3 regions of the Glutamicibacter ectropisis genome follow, and region 2 is predicted to be linked to each of the others. Evidence: riboswitches for the same ligand, from Rfam matches in the RefSeq annotation. Region 2 holds a riboswitch; each other region holds the start of a gene.

Region 1 (5,684 bases), 1.4 Mb from region 2:
TCCCTTGATCTTAGATTTTTGTCGCACCTGCTGGCTGAGTCCAACATGCTCGGTGACTAAATCTTCCAGTACGCGGATGGCCGTACCATCATTCGCGCGAGCAATGTAGCGGGCAATAACCGCTCCTTGTTGTGCAAGTCGGGTCCATTGGCTTTGCGTTGAGGTGGTTCCTACCTTGGTGGCGCCGTGGGCGAAGCTGGCAATGTACAAGAAGTGTGGCTGCTCCAAATACTTACGCATACCTTCAGGTGCTTCACCGGTCTTGTGGAAGTGATGCATGAATTTGGAATGGTCCAGCCTACGACAACTCTCACACTGGGTTCCGGTGCGTAAGGCCTTGTTTTTGGGGCATGGCAATACGTTGCGTGAACCATCGCGGTTCATGGTGATGTAGCCCAGGCAGAACTTTAGGTCGCCGACTTCTAAGTTCAGGCTGCGATTCAGCTCTAGGTATTCGGTATTCCAGTTCTCCCCTGTGCGTAGCCGGAGCATTGGCGCTGGCTCGTGTTGTGAGAAGCTGATGCCGTGGCAGAGTTGCCGAGAAACGCTAGCGAGATCCATCAATGCCTTCCTGAAGTTTCCCTTCCAACCATAGACGATCGGCATATCGCTACTGAGCGCACTTCCCGTACTGTTCCGTTCTGTATTGAAGAAATGTGCGGTGCGAAGTCAGCTGTTCAGAGTGGTCAACTAGGACGGTTTGTGTTTTACCCGATGGATTCACGTCTTGTTCTGACCTAATTCTTAGCCGGATGACCTACTCTAAAATTTATAGAGCGATCATGTCTGTTGACATCGCCCCAACCTGTAGAGGTGATTTAGGATTTCTATTCCATATCCAGAAGACAACAGTGGTGTTATCCCACTACCGTCTGCGGCAAATCTGAGTCCAGCCGAACTACAAGAAATGACTCAGGCATTCAGACTTGAGTTCCAGCGATTCATGATGGAATATCAGTTTGCCGTCGACGAGATTCTGACGAAGGTCTCAATTCTTCGCGAAGAGTTTCTCTACTTACACAAATACAATCCCATTGAGCACATCACCTCCCGAGTGAAGACTCCGGAGAGCATCATGCGCAAGATGAGCCAGAGAAATATCCATCCGTCACTCACAGCCATTAGGGAGAACATCAGTGATATCGCTGGTGTTCGCATTACTTGTAGTTTTGTGAAGGATATCTACAAAGTTCTCAATACTTTGACGGCGCAGAATGACATCCGCGTTATCCAGATCAAGGATTACATCAAGAATCCGAAACCCAGCGGTTACAAGAGTGTGCATGCCATCGTTGAAATCCCGGTCTTCCTCTCAGATGGACCGGTAAATGTCGTTGTTGAGCTACAGATTCGTACTATTGCTCAAGACTTTTGGGCCAGCTTGGAACACAAGATTTTCTACAAGTATGAGGGCGAAGTTCCAGCGCACTTGGCTTCGGAACTGGCTGAGGCAGCAGCGGTTGCCACCAAGCTTGATATGCAAATGCAACGCCTACACACCGAAGTGCACGGCCACGACGCCAATCACGAAAACGCTCACGGTCAAGAAGTAGATGCCGATATCATTCAAGGACTCTTCATGCTCGCCAAGGAGGCATCCTCAGGCAAGGATCATCACGAGAAAAATGAGTCGAAGTAAGCCCTGGGTTTAATCCGCAAACAGCCTCTGAGCATCACATCAACGTGCTCGGAGGCTGTCTTCATTCGACATACTTTTGAAAATGAAAAAGTCCCGAAATCCGTAAGGATTTCGGGACTGAATCTGTAGCGGCGCCGGGACTCGATCCCGGGACCTCACGATTATGAGTCGTGCGCTCTAACCAGCTGAGCTACGCCGCCACAAGTGAGAAGCTATCCAGTAGAAGCCAAGAAGGCTTCTCACTCAGAGCCCCCTGCCGGAATCGATCCGGCGACCTCGTTCTTACCAAGAACGCGCTCTACCACTGAGCTAAGGGGGCAACGAGTAAATACTCTACACGGATTCACGCGCAAACAAAAATCGGCACTGCAGGGCTCAGATCAACACGCGAAAATCGAATAATACCTAGTCAAATGCCACTACCGGCATCTTCTAATCCCATGCGGGACGATCAGTGGCACAAAAGTGCTTTGGTGACGATGCTCACTGATGGGAATTTACTGGTCAATCCACGATTATTACTGCTTTCAATTCATGACTAAATTTTCCCCGCATTCACTGCGCTCTAGCCAGTCAATCCTTCAAGACCACTACTTAGCTCCCCTGAACCTGGCCAACAAATGACACCAGGCATCTCGCGCGGTCCAACACTTTTGGTTTCGTCATTGCCAATTCATGAACAACAATTTTCCCCCTCCACGAGGCCCACTCATGCAACCCCGAAACTAGGCCACACCTCACTATTTATTCTGGACTTGAGTAGGAATCTTGTGACCTCAACAACAAACGCTTTCAGGATTTTGAAAACTCCAAAAACCTGTGTAGAGTATTTACTCGTTGCCCCCTTAGCTCAGTGGTAGAGCGCGTTCTTGGTAAGAACGAGGTCGCCGGATCGATTCCGGCAGGGGGCTCGAAATAAGAGAGACAATCTGAATTCAGGTTGTCTCTCTTTTCGTTTTCACGAAGCCATTATTCTTTCCCGCATCTGAGCGGATTTTCTTCATTTTTCACAAGATACTCTTCGCAGAGCGTTCGTCATTTTGGGACGGGCGTTTGACTCAGGCAGAAATTTTCATGCTAGTGTCGTCTGCGACCACACGGGAGCCCCTTGGCAGGGGCTGAGATCGGACTGCAGCCGTCCGCGACCGTTGAACCTGTCCGGATAATGCCGGCGAAGGAAGTGAGTTTCTTAATGGAACAATTTGAACAGCATTCTGCCCACTCTCTCGCGTTCCGCGAATCCGAGGGTATTTCAGTTCCGGTCACGCAAATTTCTCTTGCGGACTCCCCCAACGGCCAGCCCAACGAACCGGTGCAGGTATATCGCACCAGTGGGCCGGGCAGCGAACCAACACAGGGGCTGAGACCTTTTCGAGAATCTTGGATTCTTGACCGAGGCGATGTTGAAACCTATGCGGGGCGCGAACGAAACCTGCATGACGACGGTCGCTCAGCGGTCCGTCGCGGTACCGCAAGCGAGGAATGGGCTGGAAGAGCCGCTCCCCCGTTCCGGGCCGCTAATGGGGCTACGGTGACTCAAATGCACTACGCACGTGCTGGCATCATCACGCCCGAAATGCGTTACGTTGCACTGCGCGAAGAATGCGATGTGGAACTGGTGCGTAGCGAACTCGCTGCCGGAAGAGCGATTATTCCTTCGAATATCAATCATCCGGAGTCCGAGCCAATGATCATTGGCAAAGCGTTCTTGGTAAAGATCAACGCGAACATCGGTAACTCGGCGGTGACGAGCTCGATTGCCGAAGAAGTCTCCAAATTGCAGTGGGCCACCAAATGGGGCGCAGACACGGTCATGGATCTATCTACCGGAGATGACATCCACACCACTCGCGAATGGATTATCCGTAACTCTCCAGTGCCGATCGGCACCGTACCGATCTACCAGGCTCTGGAAAAAGTCGATGGTGAAGCAAACGCACTGACCTGGGAGATTTTCCGCGACACCGTCATCGAGCAGTGCGAACAGGGCGTGGACTATATGACCATCCATGCCGGGGTGCTCTTGCGTTATGTCCCGCTGACCGCCAACCGAGTTACCGGCATCGTTTCGCGCGGTGGATCGATTATGGCCGGATGGTGCTTAGCTCACCATCAAGAGAATTTTCTCTACACGCACTTTGATGAACTGTGTGAAATTTTTGCCCAGTACGATGTCGCTTTCTCCTTAGGCGACGGACTACGCCCAGGATCTATCGCGGATGCCAATGATGCGGCGCAATTCGCTGAGCTAGATACCCTTGCTGAATTGACGAAGCGTGCGTGGAAGTACGACGTGCAGGTCATGGTCGAAGGACCTGGGCACATTCCTTTCCACTTGGTCCGAGAGAATGTAGAGCGTCAGCAGGAGCTGTGTGACGGGGCGCCGTTCTATACGCTGGGTCCCCTAGTCACCGACGTTGCTCCGGGCTATGACCACATCACCAGCGCCATTGGAGCCACAGAGATCGCTCGGTATGGCACGGCCATGCTGTGTTATGTCACTCCTAAAGAACATCTTGGATTGCCCAACCGCGACGATGTCAAAACCGGTGTGATCACCTACAAGATCGCGGCTCATGCGGCAGATCTAGCCAAGGGCCACCCCGGGGCTAGTGCCCGTGATGATGCTCTGAGCAAAGCACGTTTCGAGTTCCGCTGGAATGATCAATTCTCATTGAGTCTGGATCCTGTGACTGCGCAGGAATTCCATGACGAGACGTTGCCTGCAGAACCAGCCAAAACGGCACACTTCTGCTCCATGTGTGGTCCTAAGTTCTGCTCAATGCGCATCTCGCAAGACATTCGTGATGAGTATGGGTCAGCGGAAGCTCAGGCCGCTCTCGCAGGGATGGCACAGAAGAGCCGAGAGTTTATTGAAAGCGGCGGAAAAGTATATCTCGGAGACGAGATTCCGGTAGGCAGCACGGCCCCGTAGGAGCGTTAGGGCTCCACCAGCCCTAAGCGCAAACAACGCCCCTGGTTCAAGCTGAAAAGCTTGAGCCAGGGGCGTTGTGCTGCGCAAACTAGTTAGTTGCGTAAGCCATTGACTTAGTAGTCGCGACGGCCACCGCTGCGACCCGAATCGCTGAAGCGATCCTTGCCACCACGTCCACTGAAGCGCTTCTCGCCGCCACCACGACGGTCGTTGAAGCCACCACCGCGGCCACCACGGAAGCCTCCACGATCGCCACCGCGTCCACCACGGTAACCACCGCGGTCGCCATCGTCGTCACGACGTGGCTTGCGGCCGGAGTCCAGCTCCATGCTGATCAGTTCGCCGCCGATGCGGGTCTTGGACAGTGCACGCCACTGGTCCTTGCTCAGCTCTGCTGGCAATTCAACCAAGGTGTGATCCGAGCGGATTTCAATGCCACCGATTTCGGAGGAGTTGAAGCCACCTTCGTTAGCCAAAGCGCCAACGATCGAGCCTGGCTGTACGCGGTTACGACGGCCAATGGCCAGACGGTACATAGCGTTGCCTTCAGCAGCGGTCTTGCGAGCACGAGGACCGCGTTCGCCACGCTCGCCACGATCTGCACGGTCGCGATCCATGCGAGCCTTCTTCGAAGGAGGGATCACTGGTTCGGTCATCAGCAGTGGGCGTCCACCCTGAGCCATCAAGGCAAGAGCAGCAGCAATTTCCAGCTGGTCCAGGTCTTCGTGGTCAGCTGCAAACTTCTCGACGATTTCGCGGAAGGTAGTCAGGTCCTGACCGCTGATGGTCTGATCGATGCGATCGGTGAACTTCTGGATACGACGGTTGTTGACCGAATCCAAGGAAGGAAGCTGCATCTGGGTCACCGGCTGGCGGGTTGCCTTTTCGATGGCACGCAGCAAGTACTTTTCGCGTGGGGTCATGAACAAGATCGCGTCACCCGAACGACCTGCACGGCCGGTACGGCCGATACGGTGCACGTAGGACTCGGTGTCATGTGGGATATCGAAGTTAATAACGTGGCTGATACGCTCCACGTCCAAACCACGGGCTGCCACGTCAGTAGCAACCAAGATATCGATCTTGCCCGAACGCAGGTTCTCAACGGTG
Region 2 (5,684 bases):
GAGCGAAAGCTGGGTACGCAGCGGCCAAGGAAGAACTGTATCGAACCATCGGATCCGGCCAATTCCTCAATGAGCAAGAAACCGATGAACTACTGGCCGCCGCACAACGCGCTGGTTCAGCAGCCGCACTGGTTGCTGCGCGCAAAGTTTTAGATAAAACACTCCGCACATCCTTCGCTCATCACCATCATGCATCAGGCTCATCTTCACCAACGATGCCTCCGGCCCTACCGCCGACCGTCACTGAAGAACCACTGACAAAGTACTCGCCAGCACTAGGATTGTTGGATACGCCGCGCACCAAGGTTGAGCAGCATATATTGACCATCACGAGGGTAGAACGGCTCAACGACCAAATGGTGCGGCTCATCGCCAGCGCTCCGAATCTTGATGGATATCGCTCCAACGCTGCCCTCGATGAGTACGTCAAAGTTGTCGTCGCTGACCCCGCGTTGGGCCTCGTCCCACCTTATGATCTGCGAGCCCTGCGCCATCGTTTGCCTCGAGAACAGATGCCTCGCTCAAAGTCCTATACCATTCGCTGGGTCGACCCCACACTTAATGAGCTGGCCATAGATTTTGTCATCCATGGGTCGCCAGGAACCGTTGGACATTGGGCAGGAAATGCACAGCCAGGAGACCCGATAGTGATCTCACCGGCGCGTAGCAAATCTTCGCTCTCGCTCACTGCCAGCTATTACGTTCTTGCCGCCGATGAAGCGGGGCTTCCTGCCATCGCCAAAATTTTGGAGGCCTTACCGTCAAGCGCCTCGGGCGTAGCACTGTTGGAAGTGGCCGACGAAAACGCAATGTTTGACGTGAAACATCCAGAAGGCGTTGTTTTACGGTGGCTCCCTCGTGATCAAGTCCCCGCTGGCAAAAGCAACGTGCTTCCCGTTGCGCTCCAAGCGCTCCCACTTCCAGCAGGGCAAGTGGGAGTCATTGCCCATGCCGAAAGATCCACGATTAAAGCTATTCACCGGATCACCGAATACTGGCACCTAAACAAGCATGCATCACATATCTCCTCATACTGGACCTTGCGAGAAAACAGGTTGCACAGCTAGACCCATTGGTCCTGAAGTAAGGGGCTCAACAAAGCTAGAACGGCACTCATCGTTGCTTCTTTTCGATGATCTCCAGCACGTATTCGGCAGTTTTCCGCCAAAACATAACCAAGTCAGCCGTAAATTTCGCGTTGAAGCGTAGTTAGCATTCCCCTAAGGATCTGAAATAGTCTGGATCAGTTCGTGAAATGAGCCTGCCCTAGGAGAAACTCTCAGTGCGTCCAAGCAAGCCGAAAATCGTGGCCTCCATGCTGATTTGTCTTCTGACATTTTCGTTGGGCGCCTGCAATTCAACGGCAAATCCGGAAGCACGTGAAGTCAGCACTGCCACCGTTGAGAGTAACGACTGGCCGCGAGTGGTCACCGACGAGACCGGGGATCTCATCAAGATCCCAGCCAAGCCTCAGCGCATCGTCTCAACTTCAGTATCGGCGACAGGATCCTTGCTGGCCCTTAACGCCCCAGTTATCGCCACGGCAGTAGCGCCGCAAAGCCCTGCTACGGAAAAGCACGGTTACTTGAGTCAATGGGCCAAAGTTGCTTCAAAACGCTCGGTGGACGCACTCTACGAAATTGGAAATTTTGATCTTGAAGCTATCCGCGACAGCAAGCCTGATTTGATCATTGTCTCGGCCTCAGGCGCCGATTCCGCATTGGTTCATCTTGAACAGCTGAAGGACATCGCACCAACGTTATTGGTCGATTACACCGAAGAGAAGTGGACAGCACTCAGCGCAGATCTAGCCAAAGCCACTGGCACAGAGGAAGCTGCCGCAAGCAATAACGCCATCATCAACCGGCGTGTAGCCGGCTTGAAACGTTCCTTGTCGATCCCGGCCGGCACCACAGCATCAATCCTTTCCTACCATCAAGGAAATATCTCTCCGATAGCCCAAAGCACCGGTCCACACGCACAACTTTTCGAGGCGCTGGGCTTCACCGTTGCGGATCCGCCCAAAGAATTTGATACTTCCGCCCAAGAACGAGAAGACTTCGCGTTCACCAGTTACGCCGGGCTAGCAAAGTCCGTGTCAGGAGATGTGGCCTTCTTGCTCGCTTCGGATTCCGAAGCCGTTGAACAGTTCACCACAGATACTTCGCTTGGACTGTTGCCGTCCATTCGCGGCGGCAATGTGTTTGCACTACAAGAGTCATTTCTCTTAGATTTCTATTCCACACAAAAGATTCTGGATTACTTTGAAAATGACTTCCCCGGTTTAATTCCGGCAGCACAACCGCAAAATTAGCTAGGCGCAAGCACCGTTTCTTGCGGAACAGTCAGACCAAGATTGCCACGCAACGTAGTTGATTCGTAACGGGTACGGAATCGTCCACGCCGCTGTAGTTCTGGAATCACTAAGTCAATAAAGTCTTCTAAAGATCCAGGCAGAGAAGGCGGCATCAGGTTAAACCCATCTGCAGCCCCACTGTCTAGCCAATCTTCCATCTCGTCCACAATCATTTCCGGGGTCCCCACCATCGTGCAGTGTCCTCCCCCAGCGGCCAACAAGCCCAAGAGCTCTCGAACGGTAGGTTGATGCAATTCGATGAGTCGCAAGATCGTGGTGTACCGCCCTGCCGGTCCGGTGAATTCTGCCAAGGGTGGCAGCGCTGGAACAGGCTCATCGAGTGGCCACAGGCTCGTGTCTTGTTGCAGGAATACGCCAAGCTGGCGTAATGCATCCTCAACCGGCAGTAACTCGTTGAGCTCACGTTGTTTTGCTTTGGCTTCTTCGAGCGTACGCCCCACATAAGTCACCAATCCCGGCATGATCAATGCCCGCGACCTCTGGTTGCCCAAAGCACTGGTGCGTTCAGAAATATCCTGAGCAAATTCTGCAGCCATCTGCTGATCCGCGGCTACTGAATATATTGCCTCGGCATGAGTCGCTGCCAATTCACGTCCCGCGGGCGAAGATCCTGCCTGGAAAAGGACTGGTTCTCCGTGTTCAGAGTTAGGCATGTTTAACGGTCCGCGCACCGAGAAGTGCTGACCTTCATGATTGATCTCTTGAAGTTGATTCGCGATTGTGAAATCGCCAGCCCGGTCAATCTGAACTGCTTGGTGCGGATAAGATTCCCACAGCTGACGTAAGACATCGATGAACTCGGTAGCTCTGGCATAACGTTGAGCGTGGGCCGGCAATTCCGTCAGCGAATGGTTCTGAGCTTCGGTGTCCCACATGCTCGTCGCCACGTTAATCCCGGCCCGCCCTTGGGAGAGATGTTGCAGGCTTCCGAGCATACGCGCGGCATGAAAAGGTGAATAAAAGCTCGCAGAAATGGTGCAGACCAACCCGATGTTCCTCGTGCATTGGCTGATCGCCGACAACAGGGTCACAGGTTCAAAGAACCAGGTGGGTCCTGCTTGCGCTGCTTCGGGCGACACAGCTTGCCCATCTGCAAAGAACACTGCATCCAGCAAACCCTGCTCAGCGATCTGAGCAAGATTGATGTAGTACTGGGCTTCGGAGAGCTTTTCGGCAGCCGACTCTTCGGCTCGCCAAGCGGCCTGGTGGTGGCCTGTGCCGTAAATAAATAGATTCAGGTGAACTTGTTTCTTCTGGCTCAACCTTTCACCAACCCGCCATCAACAATCAGGTTCTGTCCCGTCACACCACGAGAGAGCGGGGAAGCAAAGAACAGCACGGCATCGGATAATTCTTCGGGAGTGGTCACTCGACGCAAGGGGGTTCCTGAAGCAATCAGGTCAAATACTGCTTCCGGAGTCGCTGCTGAAGCATCCGTGGTACGCAATAGTCCACCGGAGACCATGTTGACGTTGATTCCTTCCGGCCCAAGGTCATCGGCAAAGGTTCGCGTCAAGGACAATAACGCTGCCTTGGTAGCCGTGTAGTCATGGTAGGGAACCACTGGGTGCTGGAACAGATTGGTTCCGATATTGATGATGCGTCCAAAACCAACTTCACGCATTCCTGGAAGTACGGATTGAATGGCGGCCACCGGGGCCAGCACCGAGCCAGCAAATTGTGCACTGAGTTCCTCGGACGAAATGGCGTCCGCGGTGGAACGGGCATCTCCATTAAAGGAGAAATCTACCAAGGCGTTATTCACCAGTGTTGTTACTGGCGCGTCGAAGTGTTCCTTCGCTTCAGCAACCATTGCCTTCAGTCCTGCTTCGTCACGGACATCGGCCTGAATAGCGAGGGCATGCTGCGGATAACGCGCAACGAGCTCTTCAGCGGCCTGCGCCGAGGTGTTGTAGTTGATTACAACTTTCGCGCCAGCACCGAGGAAAGCATTGCTGATGGCTGCGCCAAGTCCCCGGGCACCGCCGGTGATCAGAACTACTTGTTCTTCCAATGGCAGGGAAATAGGGTGGGTCGTTGTTTGAGTGTCCGTGCTCATCGTGTGAACTCCTTGGCGTCTGTTGGCGAAGGAGAAGTAGCCAAAGACGCGAACGGTTCGCCCTGTAAAGGTACACGCGTACGCAGAATCTATGACATTCCCTTCGCCAGTACTAACTGGATCAGGTTCAACGGGTGTTCTCTCAGCCGCCGTGCGGCACCCCGTGTCACTGTTCCCATTAGTAGCACACTTCAGGCTTAGCTGTAGATCATTACTTCATAGATCCCACGAGTATCTGAGCTTGGTTCCTGGACAACCCAAACATCGCCACCTTGGGCTATGGTGAATTCCATGCTCAATTCTGTGGCCGGTATCGAACAGTCCAGAGATTTTTCTGCCACAGTTTCTCCGTCTTTTTCAGCACGGATGAGAACACTTCCTACGCCTTGGCATGCAACCAGCACCAGATTTTTCTGCCCCGCCACGCTCGTAAACACCATATGCTCACCTTGGGGATTGCCTTCGTCATCCACCCGATAGGTATTTACCGAACCCGCACCAGAGATAAACCCATTTTTGTCAAAGAAATCAACTTCGGGATCCCGCATGGATTCCGCAAGTCCATCGTGGTTCATGATCTTAGAGCCGAAGGCAATCATTGGAGGGAAGTAATCAAGGATGTCGTCGAAGCCGCCCTCTGACTCTTCAGTGGTTTCGTCTGTGAGGACTTCGGAATTGATCGCGGTGGGAGTCTGCTCTGGAAGCTTCAATTGAGAAACCGGGGTAGTGCAGGAACAAACCCCAAGGACTAAAGCTAGGGACAGAGGCAGCGCCCGTTTCATGTGCACTCCAATACGAGGATGAGTGAAGGTGATTTATTGACCTTATGACATGAATCTGAGTTAAACAATACATGTCAAACCACATGAACGCGATTGTTATGAAATCTTGAAATGGCTGACCAAATGGACTCACACGGATCTCACACCAACACACGGCGTCACCAGAGCTAAAGCGTCCGCAGCACTTCATATAGTTCTCTAAGGGTCTTATCCCATCGCCAATGAATTCTTCCCAAGGAGTAGAACTACCGCATGCGCCTGCTGCGTCGCACCGCCTCAATAGCACTCATCGCCGGTTCTCTTGTCCTCACCGGATGCTCAACCCTCGATTCCATCGAGCAAGATCGCATTCCAGACGCACAGGCTGACACCACCCATAACAGCGCGGAGCAACGCGCCACCTATGCGGACTCGCTTAAACTTCTCGCCGACATCGATATCAAGGGTCGCGCCCCGAAGACTGGTT
Region 3 (5,684 bases), 290 kb from region 2:
CGGAGGCATCAGCGCGTGGATCCAGCCCGTGCCAGTCACCTGCACAATCAAACCCACCACAAAGAGCAGTGCACCGGTCATCACAATGCCACCAAGGGCACCAGCCATGCTGTGCGACTGGGTGGTCGAGATGACCGGAGCGATCATCGCAAACGATGAGCCCAGGTAGCTGGGGACTTTGTTGTTGGTCATCAACAAGAAGATGATGGTGGCCAAGCCGGTGAACAACAAGGTGGTGGTGACCGGGAAACCGGTCAAGGTGGGCACAAGAATACTTGAGCCGAACATGGCCAGAATATGCTGGGTACCAATGGAGATTGTTTGTGGCCAGTGCAGTCTTTCCTCCGGGGCAACCACCTCGCCTGCCGTGATGGTTTTTCCGTTGCCGTGAATGCTCCAGCTCATACAATCCTCCAGGTTGTGGCCCGCGCGTTTTAGACCGTAGAAAATTCTACTCGGTTCAGTCGCGCTTGATCGAAGAAAGCCACCTCATGCTCAGCCGAACGGACAAAGGACAAGCGCATGCGCTCACGTAATCCCGGATCCGCGAGCTGCCACGCACTGCGCACCATGTTGATGGCCCGCTCGGTAGCGAGGTCAAACTCATCTGATGCATAGGTGCCCAGCCACTGCTTATACGGATGGTCCTCATGATTGGCCGAGGCCAGCCGCTTACCAATGTCTTGGTAAAGCCAATAACACGGCAAGATCGCCGCAATTAGCTCAGCGTAGCTTTGCTTGGATGCCGACAAATGGTTCACGTAGTTCAACGTGGTGGCACTGGGGTTCGCACTACCTTCCACCAGGTAATTACGATGCAGCTGCAGTTCACCTTCAAGAATCTCACTGGCCGAGTGAGCCCAGAAACGCTGCGCCTCAAGATCTGGTGCGAGGGCACTGGCCTCAGCCAATACCTGCGCGTAACGCTGCAGATACAAGGCATCCTGCGCCAAATAGTATCCAAAGTCCGCTGCTTTGAGGGTGCCATCGGCCAGCTGGTTAATGAACTCCAAGTTATCGATGGAGTCGCGTAACCCTTGAATCTGTTGCCACCACTGATCCATCGGATCAACGGTGCCAAAGAAGTCCACAAAGTGGTTTACCGGGCCGTGCCCACTACCCACATGTAGTTCATCGGCAGCGACAATAGCGCGGAAGAGGTAAGCCTTGGCCTGCTCTAGTGCGCTGACCCAGTCTTGGCTCGATGCAAAGATGGTAGCCAAAGCACTGGACAGGGTACATCCGGTGCCATGGGTATTTTTGGTGTGATGGCGCGGGTTACTGAACTCGGCCAGCACGCCCTGGGCAGAGACCAATGCATCGGGGCACACCTCACCATCAAGATGCCCACCCTTAGCTAAGACCAGTGCGTCATGCTTGGCAGCCAGACGCTGGGCTTGCTCAAGAACCTCGGACCACTGGGTAGCGGCCGGCTCACGCAGGAGACTAGCGAGCTCCAACAAATTGGGGGTGATCACCGAAGCACGGTCCAGCAGGGAATCAAGCGCAGCATCATCATCGAGGAGTCGGTCCCCGCTGGTGGCCACCATGACCGGATCAAGAACGACCGGCGCATCCACGGTATCGAGCCAATCATTGACCGCGAGAATGACCTGAGTATTGGCGAGCATGCCAATCTTGATGGCATCAATCTGTACATCTGCGCTCACAGCTTCTAACTGAGCAAGCACAAAGTGCCCATCAATGGCCTGTACAGCGCTCACGCCCTGCGTATTCTGAGCGGTCAAGGCGGTGATTACACACATGCCGTAACCACCATTGGCGGCAATGGCCTTCAGATCCGCCTGAATACCTGCGCCTCCGGAGGGGTCGGAGCCGGCGATAGAGAGAATATTTTTCACTGTGCCGCCGCCCATGCTGCAACGAGCTGCTCGCTGGCAGACTGCGGGTCTTGAGCGTTACAAACGGCTCGGACCACGGCCAGACCATTTCCTCCACCGGCACGGATCGCTTGCGCATCTTGTGCGGTGATTGCACCAATAGCGACACAGGGCAGTTCGGTCAACGATGCTGCCCGAGCAAACCCGTCAAGACCAATTGGGGTGGGATGATCCTTCTTGGTGGGGGTAGCGCGGACCGCACCGACTCCAAGATAGTCAATGACCTCAGCGTCTAGGTTGGCCTGTGCCAACTGTTCATCGGTTGAAGCACTCAACCCGATGATGCCTTCACCGATGATCTGGCGTGCCAGGCGCACTGGGATGTCTTTCTGCCCAATATGAATTCCACTGACAGCCGCACTGGCGGCGCGAGCCGCTAAGAACACGTCAATGCGGTCATTGACCAGTAGCTTCGCTTTGCCTTCGGTCAGTTTGGCCGCAGCACAGGTCAATTCGAAGAATTCGCGGGCGGTCTCATCTTTGGCTCGCAGTTGGATCCATTCGATGCCACCAGCTACTGCACCTTCGATGACTTCCAGGGTGGTGCGTGGGGTGCAGCTGGCGGTGTTGGCTACTAGGTAGGCGCCGATGTTATCCATGGTTCAATTCCTCGTACTTCAAATTCTCTAGTTCTTCAGGTTCCGTAGCAGCTAAAGCATCAAGGAAGGCCACGGCGAAACTTCCCGGCCCCGTGCTTGCAGCCAAGGCCTTTTCTGCGGCTAGGCCATATAAACCATGGGCTGCGATGGCTGCTTCGAAGGGGTCCTCACGGACTGCGAGCATGCCTGCGTTGAAAGCGCCCAGGGCACAGCCGCCACCGGTGATTCTGGTCAGTCCGATGCCGTTGGTGTGCACCAGCACGGTGCGGTTGGTATCGATGATCGCGTCTGCTTCACCGGAGATGGCAACAACGCACTCATGCTCCTTGGCTAGTTCACGCCCGGCGTCCAAGGCGGCCTGCACGGTATCTGCTGCGTCGACGCCACGGCCACTTGAATCCTTGCCTGCAAGGGCCAAGATTTCAGAGGCGTTACCGCGGATCAGGGTTGGATGATGCTGCACGATGCGCCGTGCAAAGTCGGTGCGTACCGGCAATGCACCCACGGCCACCGGGTCTAAGACCCAAGGGGTGCCGGCAGCGCTCGCCGAGAGAACAGCTTCTTCCATGGCCACCATTTGTTCTGTACTTGGTGTGCCCAGATTGACCAGTACTGCAGAAGCGACAGCCGCAAAAGGGCCAGCTTCTCCGGGCAGATCCGTCATCGCTGGTGAAGCACCCGAAGCGAGTAGAACATTGGCGGTGAAATTGGTGACGACAGTATTCGTCAAACAAAAAACCAAGGGGGAGTGTTGCCGATACTTTTGGGCAACGGTAGGCAGAGTCATGCGACATCCCTCCGCTAGCGTGAACTAGATCAGGTTCGACGGGTTTCATCTCAGTCGGCGTCTCCGACACCCCGTGTCACTGATTTAGAGAGTACGCAGAAGGGTTGCCGAGAACAAATCCTCAGCGTTCACGTCGTGCCACCAAAGCCTTGAGGGTGGCGGCATCAACCTGCTGCGCAGCGGCTAACTCCCACAGATGGTCTACCGCTGCCACGAGGTCTTCGTGAGCGTCAACCGGTTCGCTGAGTTCGTTCACTATGGTTCCGGCGCGACGTCTAGAGGAAATGAGCCCTTCGGCTTCTAACTCCTTGTAGGCCCGCGCCACCGTTCCGGCAGCCACACCAAGATCCGTGGCCAGTGCGCGAACTGTGGGCAATTTACTGCCTGCTACCAGTTCCCCGAGATTGATCAGTGAAGCAATCTGCGAACGAATCTGTTCATAGGGTGCGGTGGCCGCCTCAAGATCCACACTGATATGCGTGCTCATGAGGAGATGGATTTCTGAAGCGACTTGGCTACGCCGCCGGCTGGACGTTCAAGGAATATGACCGCGGGCAACAAGAAGATTAGGACTGCGAGAAAATCTAGTCGGACAGGATATTCGTAACCGACCACCAACATCGCAACGATAGCGGCCGTGATGGTCCGCAAGGAGCGAAGCTCGAAGACTCGGCGATACCAAATTTCCTCGTCTGCCGACACCTCCCATGCAATGTTGGCTCTACGCGAGAACCAAACAAATCCTAGGTGCGCAGCGATCAATACGACTACCAACGCAATGACAACAATCTTACTGGGCGCAACGAACCCCCATAAGTAGTCCAGCGGAGGAAAAATCAAGAAGTATACGCTCGTGACGACGAACAATCCGGCACAAATATATGGCCACAGGGGTAGATGTGCAGAATGTTTGGTGGCGGAAGAAATTTGTCGTGATACCGCATTCACATATCCCAGATACAACGCATTGAGGGCAAGATAAAACAGTGCCGCCCCGGTGAGAATCACCAACATCCAGGTTACACGTTCGCCGGTAGGCATCATGTATTCATCAATCTCAGGCAGGGATAGCCAAGTGATGAAAAGGGCAACGAACGTGAGCGTTGCTGTTGCGAACTGCAGTGAGAGTAACTGGTCACGCAGCCTGTTGAACTGTGTTCTCTTCTTTGTCGCGACATTTTCATAATTTGTCGGCGGCTGCCAAAGAAACATGATGACCGAAATTCCCAGCACAGCGTAGTTTGCTGTCGAGTCCAAGGTGCCGCCGATTCGGGACATGCTTTCCATGTAGTCGATACCTGCACCGGACCCATCGATATAGCGCGAGGACTCATGATGAAACCATTGGGCCTTGTAGTGCAGTGCTTCTCCGGCCTGGACCGCGATCGACACCGTAACGGTGCGGTAGAGGCGGTTCAACCAGGTGGTGCGGAGTAGCTGGTTGTTGTGCTGTGAGATGCCCGGCAGTGGTTTGCGCCGAAGAATAACAATGGAAGCGATCACCGCTGCCAATATGAGGAATCCTAGGCTCGCATAGAGGAACGGTAGGACCTCGCCTGCGGCACGCAAACCGTCCTGCGAAGGGCTGCTGGAGTAATAGTCATCGGTGCTGATTTCAAGTTCGGGTACCGGTGCAATGGCTGTGACATCCCGAACCGAGTAGAGGCTCACGCAAGCTAAGACCAGGACGATGAGCAACGTAGCCACTAGCTTCTTGGGTATGGGACTGGTCAAGGAACGTGGGGTGAGGGTCGCGGTGCGTAGCGGTTTTAATTTGCGTGGCCAGGTGTACTGGCTGGCGATATAGATGAAGGCGATCCACACGCCCGGGGTGGCTGCCACTGCAATGCTCACAGTGGTATCGAGACTACTTTGCTCATCAATTGGAACGTTGATGGTATCACTGAACCAATTTGATGAGCTGCTGGCGAAGAAGCCAATGATTGCGCACCAAAACGCATGCTGTCGTGCGCTATTGAGCAAGTTACTGTCATTGGTTGGACCAAGATCCGCAACAAAAAATAAACGATCAGTGCAGCTACCGCAAACGTGCCGAATTGTGATGGCAGAGATTCCATGTATTCCTCCCGAAGACCTTTAATGTATCAAACACTTGATACATAATGAATGCGGAGAGGAATTATTTGATGAAAAACCCTCGGGGTGCCGTACGCTCAAATCATGGGTCTGTTTACTTCCACTCCAATGCCGGAACCTGTTGGCGATTCCGCCCCTCCGGTAGATGAGCATCCGTCGCGTATTGCCACGGTTCTGAACCATCTGCGCCGTTCAGCCGACGCGCGAATTACCCACCCGCGCCGCTTCCGAGTACAGCAACTGCGAGCACTGGAAAAGATGCTGGAAGAGCACCTTGATGACTTCTTGCAGGCACTCAAC

What was found. Region 2 has a riboswitch for thiamine pyrophosphate ahead of QMQ05_RS01710 (3-oxoacyl-ACP reductase). Riboswitches for the same ligand answer to the same signal wherever they lie in the genome.
Region 1: another riboswitch for thiamine pyrophosphate. It lies ahead of thiC (phosphomethylpyrimidine synthase ThiC); the one in region 2 lies ahead of QMQ05_RS01710 (3-oxoacyl-ACP reductase).
Region 3: another riboswitch for thiamine pyrophosphate. It lies ahead of thiM (hydroxyethylthiazole kinase); the one in region 2 lies ahead of QMQ05_RS01710 (3-oxoacyl-ACP reductase).

Annotation. Positions count from the first base shown of each region.
Region 1 is NZ_CP125942.1:2,522,797-2,528,480, forward strand. Features, by position in the region: gene QMQ05_RS11850 (DUF2797 domain-containing protein) at 1-561, opposite strand, end outside; gene QMQ05_RS11855 (GTP pyrophosphokinase) at 908-1,639, shown strand; tRNA gene QMQ05_RS11860 (tRNA-Met) at 1,766-1,839, opposite strand; tRNA gene QMQ05_RS11865 (tRNA-Thr) at 1,887-1,958, opposite strand; tRNA gene QMQ05_RS11870 (tRNA-Thr) at 2,479-2,550, shown strand; TPP riboswitch at 2,727-2,836, shown strand; gene thiC (phosphomethylpyrimidine synthase ThiC) at 2,832-4,574, shown strand; gene QMQ05_RS11880 (DEAD/DEAH box helicase) at 4,688-5,684, opposite strand, start outside.
Region 2 is NZ_CP125942.1:362,344-368,027, reverse strand. Features, by position in the region: gene QMQ05_RS01725 (siderophore-interacting protein) at 1-1,067, shown strand, start outside; gene fepB (Fe2+-enterobactin ABC transporter substrate-binding protein) at 1,283-2,314, shown strand; gene QMQ05_RS01715 (LLM class flavin-dependent oxidoreductase) at 2,311-3,639, opposite strand; gene QMQ05_RS01710 (3-oxoacyl-ACP reductase) at 3,636-4,436, opposite strand; TPP riboswitch at 4,517-4,610, opposite strand; gene QMQ05_RS01705 (hypothetical protein) at 4,634-5,218, opposite strand; gene QMQ05_RS01700 (HNH endonuclease family protein) at 5,471-5,684, shown strand, end outside.
Region 3 is NZ_CP125942.1:72,926-78,609, forward strand. Features, by position in the region: gene QMQ05_RS00340 (uracil-xanthine permease family protein) at 1-405, opposite strand, end outside; gene thiD (bifunctional hydroxymethylpyrimidine kinase/phosphomethylpyrimidine kinase) at 435-1,877, opposite strand; gene thiE (thiamine phosphate synthase) at 1,859-2,500, opposite strand; gene thiM (hydroxyethylthiazole kinase) at 2,493-3,287, opposite strand; TPP riboswitch at 3,277-3,371, opposite strand; gene QMQ05_RS00360 (GntR family transcriptional regulator) at 3,409-3,774, opposite strand; gene QMQ05_RS00365 (hypothetical protein) at 3,771-5,141, opposite strand; gene QMQ05_RS16935 (glutamate-cysteine ligase family protein) at 5,316-5,411, shown strand; gene QMQ05_RS00370 (aldehyde dehydrogenase family protein) at 5,469-5,684, shown strand, end outside.